2 linked regions of the Lacrimispora indolis DSM 755 genome follow. The main gene of each other region encodes a partner of the protein of the gene in region 2 in a complex. Links are inferred from orthologs where the notes say so. Each region holds a gene or a part of one and is shown on either strand. Other genes may lie near its edges. The genes, in order: cdaA and glmM.

Region 1 (8,365 bases), 3.6 Mb from region 2 along the record:
CAATGTACATATAAGGCTGGGTGATGAATATGGGCATCTGACTGTTCTTCATCTGAAAAATGCCGTTTAAATAAGACACATCATGGCCTCTGGCAATGGTGAGAATCACATAAATAGGGATCATGCCGATCATAAGACCCACTCCATAGGCGATTTTCAGCCTGTGCTCCATTGCAATATAGGTGAGGACCGCTAATCCCACAGCCAGAATCAGCTGGAACCGGGACACACACAAAACAGGAATCGCACATGCGATAACATCCATAAGAACGGCCAGTACAAGCCTTAAGCCATTTCTCCCCTGTTCAATGGAAAAATAAAGGACTGACAAGGCGGGCACCAGGACACAGGATACGGTAAAATAGTGAATCCCCGTGATGTGGAATGTGGAGTAAGCATGAGGCACTCCTTTCACAAAGAAGGGAATGAACCCCAGCACTGCCGCCTCAACAACAAAGCCGGCAAGGGATACAAAAGTGACAAAAGCCATTGACAGAAAAAGAGGTTTTTCATAGCCTTTAAAGCTGAACCAGCTGGAACGCTGCCCCCCTGATTCTCCCTGCAGCTTTGCCATAAATTCAAACGTGACCCAAAATCCCAGGAATGCTACGAGAAAGCAGAGCCACGTAATAATATTCCAATCAAAGGAAAGCTCCGAAAGCTTTAAACAGGCGATGCCTTCCCCTCCTACCCAAAACAGGGAAAACAAGCCCCTTAAATGAATGATGTTCTCGGTTCTGCTGTAATCCCGCCAGTACAGGAAAAGAGCTGCCAGCATTAAAACAATACCGGACAGCCAGTAAACCTGCGCTCTTGCAAATAAATAAGAAGCCCCATAGCTGATTAAATAAACGCTCATCGTATTTATTTCACTCCACTCCCTTCCTGCGAAGAAAGACTTTACGGAAAAGGCAGCAGCCGCCCCGGCGGCAGCTGCCCTTCCTCTCTGCGAGTCCATTATGTATTGCTGATGAACTCTCTCATGTAATCTTCTACTTCTTTTACAGTAGCATAAGTCATAGCTTTTTCCGCCACTGCCTGCAGTTCTTTTGTGCTGTAGCCGGTGATCAGCTTTCTGGCGTTTAAGATCGCTGATGCACTCATGCTGAATTCATTTAAACCAAATGCTAAAAGCAAGGGAATGAGCATGGGGTCGCTTGCAGCCTCTCCGCACATGCCGACCATGATCCCTTCCTTGCGTCCGCATTCAATGACATGACGGATGCTTCTTAAAACAGCGGGATTTAATGGGGAATACAGATAAGATACCTTATCGTTTCCTCTGTCCACGGACATGGTGTACTGGGTCAGGTCATTGGTTCCGATACTGAAGAAATCCACTTCCTTTGCAAATACATCAGCCATCAGGGAAGCTGCAGCCGTCTCCACCATAATTCCCACTAAAATATCCTTTTTATAGGCAAGTCCCTTTTCATCCAGTTCCTTCTTAAGCTCTTCAACAAGTGCCTTTGCTTCCCTGTATTCTTCTAAACAGGTAACCATGGGAACCATGATGCGGATATTGCCGAAAGCACTGGCTCTTAAAAGAGCCCGGAGCTGAGGCTTGTAAACGTCTTCTTTCCGGTCCAGGCAGAACCGGATGGCACGGTATCCTAAGAATGGGTTTTCATCCTTTTTAAGGCCCATGTATGGGATTTCCTTATCTCCGCCGATATCCAGAGTGCGGATGATCACCGGCTTGCCGTTCATGGCAACCGCAACCTTCCGGTAGGCATCAAACTGCTCGTCCTCTGTTGGCATAGACGTACGGTCCATAAATAAGAATTCCGTACGGAAAAGCCCGATTCCTTCCCCGTCATAATGAAGGACCTTTTCCACATCCTCAGGCTTCCCGATATTGGCAACCAGTTCAATGGAAACTCCATCCTTTGTCACCGTAGGCCTTCCGATGTACTGCTCCAGTTCCTTCTTTTCCTTTAAAAACGCTTCTCTCTTTGCGGAATATTCTGTCTTCACCGACTCTTCCGGATTCACCATGACAAATCCCTTTGAGCCATCCAGTATGATCTCATCCCCGTCGGATACCTGGCTTAAAAAGCCCTCCAACGCGACCACTGCAGGAATCTCCAAAGCTCTGGCAAGAATTGCACTGTGGGAAGTCTTTCCTCCCAGCTCTGTGACAATTCCCACTACCTTCTCAGGATTAATACCAGCTGTCATGGATGGGGTTAAGTCTTTTGCAATGATCACGCTTCCTTCCGGAAGGGCGGAAATATCCACTGAGTTGATCCCCATAAGTATTTTCTGCACACGGGTCTTAATATCCCTCATGTCCGTAGCTCTCTGCTGCATCAGCTCGTCTCCCATAGAGGCAAACATATCGGCATAGGTGTTGCATACATTTTCAATGGCATATTCGCTGTTGACATTCTCCCCGTCGATCGTATTCTCGATCTCACTTGTCAGCATCGGATCAGAAAGAAGTAATAAATGGCCCTTTAAAATCTCCGCTTCCTTTTCTCCCACTTTTGTTGCCAGATCCTTCGCCAAGGCATCGGTTTCTTCCATGGCCTGCTTTGCAGCCGCCTGAAAGCGGATCTTTTCAGCCGCCGGATCTGTGATAGCTTCCCTTCTGATCTTAAGTTCCGCTTCTTCCACGCTGACAGCTTTTCCGATGCCAATTCCCGCGGATGCACTTGTTCCTTTAAACATAATTTCTCCTCCTTATTAATTATTAAACAATTAATCTATTCGCCAAGACCCTCTTCCACTGCCTTGACCATGGTTGCCAGAGCTTCCTCCTCATCTGCTCCCTCACAGACAAAAGTAATCTCATCCCCGCTTTTTACACAGGCACCCAATACGCTAAGCACACTTTTCGCATTGGCAGTGGTATTCTTAAACCGAAAACTCACCGTAGATTTAAAGTTCATGGCTTCCTTACAAAGAATCCCTGCCGGCCTTAGGTGCAGGCCGGTAGGATTCTTTATAACAACTTTCGCACTGACCATATTGAATTCCCTCCCTCTATTCCTTTATCATTTGCGCCTTTTTCCGGAAGCAAAAGCCTTTCTTATTCAGACTCAGACTCTTCCGTCGAAGAGGCTGTGGCGCTTTCCTCTGTTCCGGGGCCAGGATCTTTTTGGGCCACCGTCACATTGAAAGGCGTATATCCAACCACCTCAAATCCACCTGAAACCTCAAATTTCAGCATTCCGGGATGAGGGCCGGCTTCCTGGTCTGATACGTCAAGAATTGCGTTTAAGTTTTCTTCCGTCAGGGCATCCAAGTCTTCCTTCAGCCCTTTTATGGTAACATCAGAGGTCTCCTTGTCAAAGCTGTAATCGTAATCAGCCTCTGCCCCTTCCATCTCCAGGTTTTTCAGATTCAAAGTGAATACTCTGGTGGTCAGCGGTTCTACCTTCAGCTTCACGGTTACATTCTTATATTCTTCCCTTGCCACGGAAGTACTTGGCGGCAGATACTGGCTTAAATCCAGCTGAACCACCTTATCAGAGGTAGCGCCGTCCACATTCAGCTTATCCGAAGCAACAGATAAGGTGGACAAGGAAGCCAGAACCGACTTGGTACCCACCACAGGCACGGATTTGACGCTGGATTCCACTCCCGTATACCGGTATCCCTTTGCCACTTCTCCTGAAACCTCAAAATTGAGTGAAAGGTTCTTTGCTTTCAGCACGGATACATGGTATTCGATCTCCTGCCTGCTGACAGTTACCTGATCTCCCAGGTCCGTCAGTTTGTTGCCGTTGGCATCATAAAAGATCGGAAAAGCCACTGAATTCAAATCCGCATTGGCATTATCCACATCGATCTCTATTCCCATATAATTGATCTTGCCAATCTGGGACTCAGGGCCTTCCACCGTCACAGAGTCAGGCGACAGAGTGACCACGCCTATGGCATATCCGTCTTCAACCTCATTCTTTGTATCGTACCTAAGTTCAAACTTCTTACGCTGAAGTTCTTCTGTAATGATTCTGATCACCATGGGCTTTGCCGTAATGGTATCGTTTTTCACCAGATTTTCCTTATCTTTATTAATCTCCACTGTGATGGGAATGGCTCCCGTCACATTGTAATCCTTTAAATCAACATAGGCATGAAAGTCCGAGGCCCTCACCAGAGAGCGGTCTCTTGTCCTCACCTGATAACTGACTGTCACCGTATCCTTTCCCGCGATTTCATAGGTTAAATTGGCATCCTCCAGCACATCCTCATTGCGCACATCTACCGGAACCACCTGGGAATCGTCAATGATGGGATTGGAAATGTTGACAACAGCCATCCATACTGCAAAGGCAAGCACCAGGGACGCAACTTTCAGTCCAAGATTATTTAACAGCTTTTCCTTCATTCTTACGCCTTCCCTTCAAGATCCTGAATCTGCTTCCTTCCACTGCCTCCTGTTTTACGCCTACAAGGACCGACCGGAGCATATCCGCATCCGTGATCCGTTTTAAACCGCCCTCTAAGGCCACAGTCACACGCCCCGTTTCCTCCGATACCACGATGGTAACGCTGTCGGTGACTTCGCTTACCCCTACTGCGGCCCTATGCCTTGTGCCTAAATCTTTGCTGATGGTCATATTGTCAGACAGGGGCAGATAGCAGGTAGCAGCTGCCACCCGGTTTCCCCTGATCACCACCGCTCCGTCATGCAGCGGCGTGTTATGCTCAAATATATTAATAAGAAGCTGGCTGCTGACAACCCCTCCTATTTCGATCCCGGTACGTTCGATCTCTTTTAGGGAATCCCCTCTTTCAATTACCATGAGCGCTCCGGTCTTGACCTTTGCCATTTCAAAAGTCGCCTTTACCAGCTCATTGATAGTCTTATCCGTAAAGCTGGAGTTGTCCCGGCCGTCATCAAAGGTAAGGATCCCTGTAAAGGGATTTTTGCTTCCCAGCTGCTCCAAGGCTTTCCGAAGCTCCGGCTGGAAGATCACAATCGCCATGGTCACGGCAGGCGTAGCAATTTTATTAAGGATCCAAAAAATGTTATCCAGCCGGAATACATATGCAAAGACATAGAAAAGAAGAATCACAATGATTCCTTTTAAAAGCGTCCATGCTCTTGTATTCATGATCCAGGTCAGCAGTTCATACAGCAGTACAGCTATAATAATAATTTCAACCAGGTTTGTTTTCGATATTCTGGGCAGGAACGATACCCAGGAGTACATTCCGTCTAAAAAATCAGCTATTGTCTCCACCTCCCTTTTGTCTTTTCCTTATTATTGCCCTGTTCTTTGGGCATCAAGGTATGCCCGTAGGGCGTTCCTGATTATTGCCCTGCTTTTTGGGCATTAAGGTATGCCCGTAGGGTATTTTTACCTCTGCGGTCTTTGGAGTTTTCTGGCATTGATTTTCTGAACTTTTACGTCAGGCGCACTGACCGTCAGCTTTGGAACCGCCTTGACGTAATAATAATAATCATCATCTTCAAATTGTACGTATTCTGTCCTGGAATAATCCACCGCAAAGACAAAAAATGTATAAATTCCTGCAATAAGGATGGAAATCAGGATTCCAACCAGGAGCCTGATCACTGATACCGACACATCTGCGGCAATATCCCCGATAAAGATTACCCCAAGCTGTGCAATAGTACCTGCCACAATGGCAATGATCCAGGCATAATCCACGGACAAGCTGCGGGTAATTGCCACTACCACAAGGGAAAGGGCAAAGGCTGTAACCATCACAAGCATCAGCTTATTGGAAAGCAGACTCTTCATGAGCTGCATGAATTTCTGCATTTCATCCACCGACATATCGTTTGTCAGGACCCCGGCATTCTGCTTTACATATAAAAGTGCATAATAAATAAATACACCGCAGCTCACCGGTATCACAGAGATCACACTCCCTGACAGCCCCACGATCAAAGGGATGGCATAAGGGATCCTTAAAAGGAAAAACACCGGGGTCAGCACCAGCAAATAACTGTCACCCGGCTGAAATCCATAATAAAGAAGTCCTACCACCACAATAAAAACAGCCATAACCAGAGTTATTTCAAGAGATATTCCCGACAGATGGGCAAGCATAAAGCCTGCCGCCAGAAAGGAAATGGCTCCATAGGGCAAAAAGGAGCATACCAGAGCCAGAACCACAGGGATATAGGCGTCCGTCAGCTTTGCCATAAAGCCAATATTCTTATTCATCAGGGAAAACGCCAGGAAGCTGAAAATGAACTTGATCACAGGCGTTATATAGATTTCAAATCTCGCGTAGAACTCTTTTATTCGTTCTTTAAATACAAGAAGGCCCATCATGATGTCCGTCCTCCCTTTGTTCTTTTTAAGGGTCTGGTGTTTCCCTCATACCGCTTGTCCAGCCGCTTTAATTTGGCCAGATACACCTTTATCCCGCGGCTGGCATATTCGTATCGTCTCATATATACAAAAATGCTGATTCCCAGATAAATCACCAGTCCGATGAGATAAATCATGCCGATCCGCAGCCCTGCCGACGTCAGGCCCTTCAGTTCCATGGTGTTCATCCACCGTTCCAAATCATACAATACCCATAAGATCAGACATAAGGCAAAGCTTAAGGTGTAACTGAAAAAGGAGCGGAACAGCTTGCTGCTGATGTAATCACTTTTGAAGTACCGGTTAATGGGAAATATCCGCTTTCCTTCATGTTTTTCAAACATCGCAAGGCTGGTCATAATTTTAATTTTTTCTTCACTAAGCATATGGTTTCCTCACTATACCATAAGATATCACCCTATTATAGCATAGAAACTTTTACTTTGCGAGCCTAATACGGAATTTTTATTTTTTTATATCGTACAAGATATTAGAGCACAGCTGTTATACCAGGCTCAGACGGCAGAAAAATCGGTGCCCGGGATGCAAGTCCGGGCACCGATTTCTTCATCTTAAAGCCATCTGGAGCCGTTCCATTTCATAGAATTCCCCCTTTTGGGCCATAAGCTCCTCATAGCTGCCTTCTTCTCTTATTTTTCCCTTGTCCAGCACCACAATCCGGTCCGCGCCTCTGACCGTGGATAGCCTGTGAGCCACAATAAAGGTAGTTCTGTCCTTAATAAGGCGATCCAGCGCATCCTGAATCTCCTTTTCCGATATGGTATCCAGAGCTGAAGTGGCCTCATCCAGTATAATGACTTTCGGGTCACGTATAATTGCCCGGGCAATGGAGATCCTCTGTCTTTGCCCGCCGCTTAAATTGGCACCGTGCTCACCGATCATGGTATCAAGACCCTTGGGAAGCTTCGCAATGACTGACTTTAAATTGGCCGCTTCTATGGCGTGCCCGATCTCCTCTTCCGAAACACGCTCCAGACCGTAAACAATATTTTCCCTTACGGTTCCGGTAAAAAGGACCGGAGACTGGGGGACCACGGAAATAAACTTACGGTAGCTTCTTAAGTTAATGTCGTTGACATCCATACCGTCAATCAAAAGCCTTCCGTCAGAGGGCGTGATGAATCCGATGATCAGGTTAAGGACTGTCGTCTTTCCGGAACCGGATTCTCCTACCAGGGCAATGGTTTCCCCTGCCTTTACCTCCAGCTGGAATCCATCAAGCACCTGTTCTTGGGAATCCTTATAGGAAAACTGCACGTTGCGAAAAGAATAGCTTCCATCCAGCGCCTTCATTTCCCTCTTTCCATCGTTATGCTCCACATCGTCTGAAGCTAAAATCTCACCGATGGAGGTAACGGATTCCAGCCCCTTTGTCAGGATGGGAAGGAGGTTTATGAGGGCAGTGAACTGGTTTACCACAGTTGTAAAGCTGGACTGATAAAAGGTCACATCCCCGATCCTTATCAGGCCCTTTAAAGCCATAAAACCGGAAAACCCCAGGCAGAGAGCCTGAAACACCTGGAACACACACCAGCTGACCGCACCGAAATGAGCCTGTATCATATCCAGACGATATCCCTTATCCGCAGTTTCTTCCAGCTGCTCCTTGATTTTTTCCACTTCCCTCTGCTCCAGAGCATGGGCCCTTGTTACGGGAACCAGCTCCACCATCTCCATGACCCGGGCGCTGGTTTCCTCCATTTCCTGACGGAACGCTCTGTTTTCTCTGTGTATTTTCTTCCGGAATGCAATCACGGTCACAGAGGTCACAGGAGCTACCAGGAGAAAAAACAAAAGGACAATTCTGTTTTTTACGGCTGTAATGGACAGGGTGATCACCAGATTCATCATAATGTTCATCAGGTTTACAAAAAGCTGGGATGACAGGGTTTCTACCGCTTCCACATCCCGGATGATTTTTGACTGAAGACGTCCTGACTGGATTCCCGTGTGGTAAGGGATAGAAAGTTCCTGAAGCTTCCTCACCAGGGCTCCTCTTAAACCTGCTTCGGTTTTTCGTATGACCTTGTTTTTGTATTTAT
Region 2 (8,348 bases):
TAGAATAACCGGTTGACCGCGCTGAAGATGCCGCGGATGGATGCTCTTGTGATGTTGGAACTGATTCCCACACCATAAGTAGCCTTTCCTGTCTTCACATCCAACAGGTGGATATAGGAAGCTGCCTGTGCTCCGGAACCGGAAGCAAGAGCATGCTCGTAGTAATCCAGAACCCGGATCTCGATGCCAAGTTCTTTTTCCAGGCCCTTCTGCACCGCATCGATGGGTCCGTTTCCTACTCCCTCGAAGATCTTCTCTACGCCGTGATCCGTATAGCGGACTTTGGCAAGGGTTGAGAATTCCACCTCGTCCTCCGCCTCAGTAATCTGGCATTTGCGGAAGTGGATCGGTTCTTTCTTCTCCGTGTAGTGGTTTCTGAACTCATCAAGGATCTGTTCGGGAGCTACCTCACCCTGTCTCTCGGAAATGGCCTGAATCACGTCTGCAAACTCCTTGTGCATTCCCTTTGGAAGCTTGAAACCGTAGAAGGTATCCATGACAAAGGCTACGCCGCCCTTGCCGGACTGGCTGTTGATCCGCACAATAGGCTCATACTGCCTGCCGATATCTGACGGATCGATGGGCAGGTAAGGAACCTCCCAATAGGAATTGTTCCTGTCCCGCATGGCCTTCATGCCCTTGTTGATGGCATCCTGATGAGAACCGGAAAAAGCGGTAAAAACAAGCTTTCCTGCATATGGATGTCTTGGCTCCACCTCCATCTTGGTGCAGCGCTCATATACGTCAACGATCTCACGGATATTTTCAATGTGAAGCTCCGGATTGATCCCCTGAGAGAACATATTGTATGCCACCGTTAAAATGTCCACATTACCGGTCCGCTCACCGTTTCCTAACAGTGTGCCTTCCACCCGGTCGGCTCCTGCCAGCAGGGCAAGTTCTGTGGCCGCAATGCCGGTTCCCCGGTCATTGTGGGGGTGAACACTTAAAATAATGCTGTCCCGGTTCTTGAAATGGGCATTCATCCATTCAATCTGATCTGCATAAACGTTGGGAGTCGTCATCTCCACGGTTGAAGGAAGATTAAAGATGATCTTTTTATCCGGTGATGCACCCCAGGTTTCCTGAACGGCTGTACAAACATCCAGAGCAAAATCCAGCTCTGTTCCCGTAAAGCTTTCCGGAGAATATTCAAGGGTTACTTCTCCGTCAAAGCCCTGCATATACTGCTTCACCCATTCCGTACCGTTTACAGCGATCTCCTTGATCTCGTCTCTTCCCTTATTGAAAACCACATCCCTTTGCAGGGTCGAAGTAGAATTGTAAATATGCACAATTGACTTCTTAACTCCCTGAAGGGCTTCAAAAGTCCTTTTGATCAAATGCTCCCTGCACTGGACCAGAACCTGGATGACCACGTCATCAGGTATCAGCTTTCGTTCCACAAGCTGCCTTAAGAAATCATATTCAATCTGGGATGCTGCCGGAAAACCAACCTCAATCTCCTTAAAGCCCAGTCTTATGAGCAGGTCAAACATCTCGATCTTCTCTTCCACGACCATTGGCTCTGTAAGGGCCTGGTTCCCATCTCTTAAATCAACGCTGCACCAGATCGGCGCTTTCTTAATCTCATTGCACGGCCATTGTCTCTCCGGATAACTGACTACCGGTACTCTTTTATATCTTTGATAATTCAACATGTTTTATCTCCTCCATCATCATTTAATCATCTGTCCTGTCCGGCGGACTGCCGGGATTCATTACTGAAACAGGACAAATATCCTTGTTCTGTCTCATAAAAAATCATCACAGGCTTTGGAGTCGGTAAATCACGCTGTATTTCTTGACAATGAACAACGTGGCTTTTATAGGTCTAACCCCATCTTTCATCATTCCTTTGCATTAAAATCACCTACCATGCTCTGATAGTGTGTCACGGTGAAGTGTTATGTTATTATAGCACGACTAAAAAAGACTTACAACAGGAAAATTAACTTTCTGCTGCAAGTCTTTATAAGCGGTTTATCTGCTCAACTCCAGAAGCTTGGATTTTAACTCGCCTTCCATCCGGCTTAACTCTGCCTCTGCTTCCCGGCGTTTTGTCCTGCCATCTGCCTGGATCCGTACCACTTCATCAAGGGTTGTTATCAGGGATTCATTTGTTTTCTTAAGGGTCTCCATGTCCACGATTCCCCGCTCTGATTCCTTTGCCGTCTGAATGGTGGCGGTCTTTAATACCTCCGCATTCTTCTTTAAAAGCTCGTTGGTCATATCCGTCACTTCCCGCTGGGCCTTTGCAGCCTGTTCGGAATGGTTGATCCCAATGGCAAGAACCATCTGGCTCTTCCAGAGAGGAATGGTGTTCACCAGAGTGGACTGTATCTTTTCCGTCATCAAAGTGTCATTGTTCTGGACCAGACGGATCTGGGGAGCCATCTGAATGGATATCATTCGGGTCAGCTCCAGATCATGAAGCTTTTTTTCAAAACGGTTCAGCATGGAAGATAAGTCATTGGCCGCCTGGGCGTCCTCCGGAAGCCCGCTTTTGGCCGCCCGGTCTAAAAGTGCCGGAAGCTCTTCCTGCTGCACCTTGGCAAGTTTTCTTTTTCCCGCCAGGATATACATGGTAAGCTCTTTAAAATACGTGGTATTTAAATCATACATTTTATCCAGAAGGGCAATGTCCTTTAACAGCTGGATCTGATGATTCTGAAGGACCTTGCAGATCTGGTTTACATTGGTCTCCGCCTTTGCATACCTGGCTTTTATGCCCTCTACCCTGTTTACGCTTTTTTTGAAAAAGCCGAAAAGCCCCTTTTCTTCCTCTTCCACCTCAAAGCTCTTAAGCTCCACAACCACCTCTGACAGCATCTGGCCTACTTCGCCCAGATCCTTTGACTTTACATTATCAAGGGCTGCTTCGGAAAAATCAGCGATCTTTTTCTGTGCGCCTGCACCATACTGAAGAATCAGATTGGAATCCTTTAGATCAATCTTTTCCGAAAAATCGGCTACTTGTCTTTCTTCTTCCGGTGTTAAGTCCACACCAGGCACTTCTTCCACCGCTTTAAGAGCGCTGGGCCTTTGCACCAGCTGGTTTTCTTCCGTTCCGCTGACTTCAAGAGGAGCCAGCGTCAGCCCCGGCGCTTCCTTTAACATCTCTTCAATATCTTTACTCATTCTTCGTTCCTCCTGTAAAATCGCTTTCCGCCCAGCCATCTTTTTTTAACATGGTCTGGATTACAGACGCATCTGTGGCAACATCCAAGGCGGCATCCTGGTAAAGATCATCAAGCAGCCGCTCAAAGGCCTGGTTTATGGTATCAAGTGTTCTCTCTATCTCCGCCTTAGCGGAAGAAATATTTGCGCCCTGGGATCCCACGCTGTCAAAATCACGGTATGCATTTACCAGTTTTACCGTTGTGGGAAGGTAATACTCCATAAAACGTTCCATCTCCTGAATCCGCCTTGGATGCCTGGAAACGGATTCAAAGATCCTGCGGATCACCTGTTCCAGATTGGAAATTTTCTGAGAAATCACCTCTCCCGGAATGGCGTCATTGGCTTCCCTTAATATCCTTAAATAATTCTGGCCGTCGGCCATCATCTGTTTCATTTCATCGGAAGGAGTCCCTTCATTTGCCTTTTCACTGGCCTCCACAAGCTCTCTTTCCTTAAGGGCTTTCTGACATTCCAGATACTGTCTGTAGGTGTTGTCACTTAAAATCAGACAGGTTTTCTGCTCATCTAAATACGCCTGCTTAAAAATGCCCAGCTTGATCATCTTTTGAACGTCTTTTAATACGAAATCACGTGATCTTCCGATGCTTCCCGCCAGCTCCTCAATGCTGCAGTACATCCGCTTTCCTGACTGCTTTGCATAGATCCTGGCTCTCTTTAGCCGGTCCCTGATTGATATGCCTGCACGGAGCATGAAGCCGGAGGCGCCTCCTAACAGGAGCAGGAACAGGGTAGAACCTGCCACAGCCCAGATGACCGGTTTTACCACCAGCGCCACGATCCAGACGATCAAAAGAAACAGCAATATCAGGCCAATGCCAATGCTGCCAAACACCGTATACAAAATCCCTGCCACACGGCCTGTCTGATTTAACTGCACCAGTTCTCCCTGGTCATCACCGTTTCTTCTCCGGACATCCCGGCTGGTCTGAAACGCTTTGTATCCCGGCCCGCTTTCCCGTTCTCCTTCTTGAACCGGTTCTTCCTTCCATTGGGTTTTCCGGTATCGTTCCGTTCTTACCCTTCTTTGGCTGGAAAAACCTTCCGGCGGAGGATTCTTACCAAAATCCGCCCCCTTTACCAGCTGGCTCCTGGCTTCCTCCAGGGCAGAATTAACCGTATCTGATATGGTTCTGTTCAGCTGGTTAAAATCCATGGAATCAATGGCCTTTTGCACCGAATCCCTGATCTGGTCTCCTAAATTTGAAAATTCTCTATTATCCATATTCCCTGATCTCCCAAAAACATTTTGCTGCGTCAGACTTTTATCATATCACGAAATGTTCTGATTTACAATTACGCATACTTTCAAAAAAATAGAAAGCAGCCAAAACCGGAAGCATCTTCCGGCTTTTGGATCACTTTCTATTCTCTTAACAATCTTCTAGGAAAGCAGATGGCCTTTCTCTTTCATTATCTCTATCACCTGGTTCACATATTTCTCACAGGTATGGATATCAGCAGCTTCCACCATGACCCGCACAACAGGCTCGGTACCGGACTGGCGAAGCAGGATCCTTCCGCTGTCTCCCAGGCTTTCTGCAACCTTTTCCACTTCAGCCTTAACCGCCTCATCCTCCTGGGCAGCAGTTTTATCGTGGACGCGGACGTTTTTTAGCACCTGAGGAAAAATCTCAAGCTCGGAAACCAGTTTCCCAAGGCTCTCCTTCTTTTCCAGAATGACTTCCATCACCTTTAAGGAGGTCAGGATGCCGTCTCCCGTGGTAGCATGCTTGCTGAAAATAATGTGGCCGGACTGTTCCCCGCCCAAACAGTTTCCGTATGTCACCATGTTTTCATACACATATTTATCGCCTACTGCAGTTTTCTCATATTCAATGCCTTCCCGCTCAAATGCCTTGTATAAGCCGAAGTTGGACATAATGGTGGTAACCACCTTGTTATTCTTAAGAGTGCCCTGCTCCTTCATATACTTACCGCAAATGTACATGATGGCATCTCCATCCACCAATTCTCCGTTTTCATCCACTGCAATGCACCGGTCCGCATCTCCGTCATAGGCGAAGCCAACGTCAGCCCCTACCTCTTTTACAAACTTCATAAGCTGTTCAATATGGGTGGAACCGCAGTTCGTATTGATGTTTAAGCCGTTTGGTTCATTGCTGATCACATGAGTCTCAGCTCCCAGGGCGTCAAACACGTTCTTGGCAATAGCAGATGCACTGCCGTTTGCGCAGTCTAAAGCCACCTTTTTGTTCTTAAAGGATCTGGTTGCTGTGGAAATCAGGTAGCCGATATACCGGTTTCTTCCTGCCGCAAAGTCCACAGTACGGCCGATCTTATCGCGCTTTGCCAAAGGCAGCTCTCCCATTTCCCCATCCAGATACTTTTCAATTTCAATGATAACGCTCTCTTCCAGCTTTTCGCCCTTTTCGTTGATCACTTTGATCCCGTTGTCATAATAGGGATTATGGCTGGCGGAAATCATGATTCCGCAGGAAAATCCTTCGGTGCGCACCACATAGGATACGCTTGGGGTAGTGGTAACGTGAAGTAAGTATGCATCGGCTCCTGATGCGGTAAGTCCCGCCACCAGGGAATATTCAAACATGTAGCTGCTGCGCCTTGTATCTTTTCCAATGACGATCCTGCACACTTCCTCAGGGTTCTTCTGCCCATAGTACCAGCCCAGAAAACGTCCTACCTTATAGGCATCCTCCACTGTCAGCTCCACATTTGCTTCTCCCCGGAATCCGTCCGTTCCAAAATATTTTCCCATTATAATATCTCCTTTTCACCAGTCTGCAAATCATGTAAAATAATATAATTTATCAGAAATCGTTTTTTAGATTTCTGATAAAAGGCAACGCTTTATCTGCCGTCCATCCGATCATGAAAACATTTTTGTTTTCATGATATAATTTATCAGAAATCGTTTTTTAGATTTCTGATAAAAGGCAATGCTTTATCTGCCGTCCATCCGATTATTGAAATATGAACTTCATTCCAATAATATGTACCATGTTCATGATCTTCTGATTTTTCTCTTAAGGCACTTCACAGGCGTATAGAATGGTTCTTGCATCATTGAACTCATAGCTGCAGGTCACAAATGACCATAGCTGTTTCACCGGCTCTTCCGGCTTTTGTAAAAACAGGCCTTCCTTTGTCATTTCCTCCACATATGCCTGAAAGCTCTCCTCTGTTTCAAATGCGGTTTTCCGGCGAATGGCAGAGGCATCCGTATAAAGAGCGGTGACAGGCCGTAAATGGTATTCTCTCTCAGGCGTATAAATAAAAATATCCTGATGTTCCTTAAAAAAAGCCTCATCTTTATATTTTATGATATCCTTAAACATGGTCCCGTTTTTCATGTGATGCCCGTATATTATGTTATGCCTGCCGGAAAAATCAGGTTCACTTTCAAAATCCAGGTAAATGGTTCCTGCCACGCTTTTCTTGCCTTCAAAGTCCGTATTTAAATAAGTTTCATTGTTATCCGTATGCACAATGGGGTAGTCAATTGCCGTGCCCTCAATTTTGATCCAGCCCACAATATCCGGATTGATCTTTTTCAGCTCCTCAAAATCAATGGGAGGAACATAAGCAGCGCTTGTTTCTGCTTCCGGGGCGCTGGCCTCTGTCTCAGGAGCCTTGGTCTCCCTTGCAAGCTCTGCAAGACTCTCATACTGCTGCTTGGCATGATTTCTCTTTTGAAAATCAGAATAGAGCATTCCAAGGCCCACAGCCAGAAAAATAAAGGCCAAAATGAGAACGCCAAAAGCCGATTTTTTATTTTTCATGCTTATTCCCGCTTTCTTTCCTGTTTTAAACCTTTATAAGTATACATTATTTTAGTAAAAATCTCAATCTTTTATAAGCAGTGCTAGACTTTTCCACTTTTTTTCTATATACTTATAAAAGAAAATGTTATTATGGAGACATTTATGAAAAATCAAGAAACTATCATTCATGTTAATATGCTGGGGGGATTTTCTGTATCCATGGGGGACAGGACAATCGTAGACCAGAATAATCAGGCAAAAAAGCCCTGGAGCCTTTTGGAATATCTTATTACCTTTCGGGGCCGGGATATTCCGGTAGAAGAACTTATTGATCTGTTTTGGAAAGATGAAGGCAGCAATAATCCGGCAGGAGCCTTAAAAACCTTAATGTTCCGTGTCCGCAAGCTTTTGGAACCATTGGAATATCCCACACAGGAGCTGGTCTTCCAGAACCGCAAGGCTTACGGCTGGACAAAAGATCTTATAACAGTCTGTGATACCGACCGTTTTGAAGACCTGTGTATTCAATCGGAAGCCGCCGACCTTTCCGGGGATGCCCGTTTAACCCTGTGCCTTGAGGCCTTTGCCCTGTACAAGGGAAACTTTCTTCCAAAGTCTGAGTGGGAATCCTGGGTCGTGCCCATTCATACCTATTATCACACTCTCTATCAAAAACTGATCCAAAAAACTTTGCTCCTTCTGGAGGAAAGAAAAGATTATCCTACCATCATCGATGTATGTCAGCAGGCTATTGCCATTGACCCCTACAGCGAGGATGCTCATTATTACCTGATCTACTCCCTGTACCAGAGCGGAAACCAGCTCATGGCTATGGAGCATTATCATCATGTGACCGACATGTTCTACAATGAATTTGCCATCACACCTTCTATCCGCTTTAAAGATTTATACAAGCTTATCAGCGACAAAAAGCATGGGATCACCATGGATTTAAGCACCATACAGGAGATCCTTTCAGAAGGCGGCATGGACAGCGGCGCTTTTTGCTGCGAACCTTCCGTATTTCGGGATATCTACCAGCTGGAGACAAGGGCCATCGAACGTACTGGTGATTCCATCTTCTTATGCCTTCTGACCATCAGCAACTTAAAGGGAGAGCTTTTAAAGCCTGCGGTCCAGACACGGGCAATGGATGAGCTTGGGGAATCCATCCGCAAATCCCTTCGCAGGGGGGATATTTTCAGCCGGTACAGCGTAAGCCAATACCTCATGCTCTTACCCACGGCGACCTATGAAAACGGGGAAATGGTTTTAAAGCGCATTATTCAGAACTTTAAGCGGGAATATTCAAGAAAAGACCTTTCCATTACGTATTCACTGCAGAGTATCATTCCACACTGAGCTTTATGGACCAGAGATACATATAGAAACAACTGTTTA

Evidence for each region.
Region 1: the proteins of glmM (region 2) and cdaA are in contact, whole or in part, in a crystal structure (PDB 7OJS), measured with the Bacillus subtilis proteins. The link is inferred for Lacrimispora indolis DSM 755 from one-to-one orthologs.

The regions. Positions count from the first base shown.
Region 1 is NZ_AZUI01000001.1:6,299,449-6,307,813, forward strand. The notes cover bases 3,254-6,201. They hold cdaA (diadenylate cyclase CdaA), read right to left. Parts: upstream 5,190-6,201; coding sequence 4,317-5,189; downstream 3,254-4,316. Other genes in these bases: K401_RS0130515 (CdaR family protein), read right to left, coding at 3,254-4,339; K401_RS0130525 (hypothetical protein), read right to left, coding at 5,316-6,201. In the rest of the region: K401_RS0130500 (O-antigen polymerase), read right to left, coding at 1-859; ptsP (phosphoenolpyruvate--protein phosphotransferase), read right to left, coding at 958-2,673; K401_RS0130510 (HPr family phosphocarrier protein), read right to left, coding at 2,709-2,972; more of K401_RS0130515, read right to left, coding at 3,035-3,253; more of K401_RS0130525, read right to left, coding at 6,202-6,263; K401_RS0130530 (hypothetical protein), read right to left, coding at 6,260-6,688; K401_RS0130535 (ABC transporter ATP-binding protein), read right to left, coding at 6,870-8,365. UniProt on the Bacillus subtilis protein: One of 3 paralogous diadenylate cyclases (DAC) in this bacteria, catalyzing the condensation of 2 ATP molecules into cyclic di-AMP (c-di-AMP). Upon expression in E.coli leads to c-di-AMP synthesis.
Region 2 is NZ_AZUI01000001.1:2,653,498-2,661,845, reverse strand. What follows is about bases 3,764-6,694. They hold glmM (phosphoglucosamine mutase), read right to left. Parts: upstream 5,942-6,694; coding sequence 4,586-5,941; downstream 3,764-4,585. Other genes in these bases: srtB (class B sortase), read right to left, coding at 6,210-6,694; K401_RS0112775 (5-bromo-4-chloroindolyl phosphate hydrolysis family protein), read right to left, coding at 3,764-4,426. Outside these bases: leuA (2-isopropylmalate synthase), read right to left, coding at 1-1,661; K401_RS0112780 (toxic anion resistance protein), read right to left, coding at 1,984-3,141; more of K401_RS0112775, read right to left, coding at 3,134-3,763; more of srtB, read right to left, coding at 6,695-6,965; K401_RS0112760 (AfsR/SARP family transcriptional regulator), read left to right, coding at 7,110-8,309. UniProt on the Bacillus subtilis protein: Catalyzes the conversion of glucosamine-6-phosphate to glucosamine-1-phosphate. Glucosamine-1-phosphate is used for cell wall biosynthesis.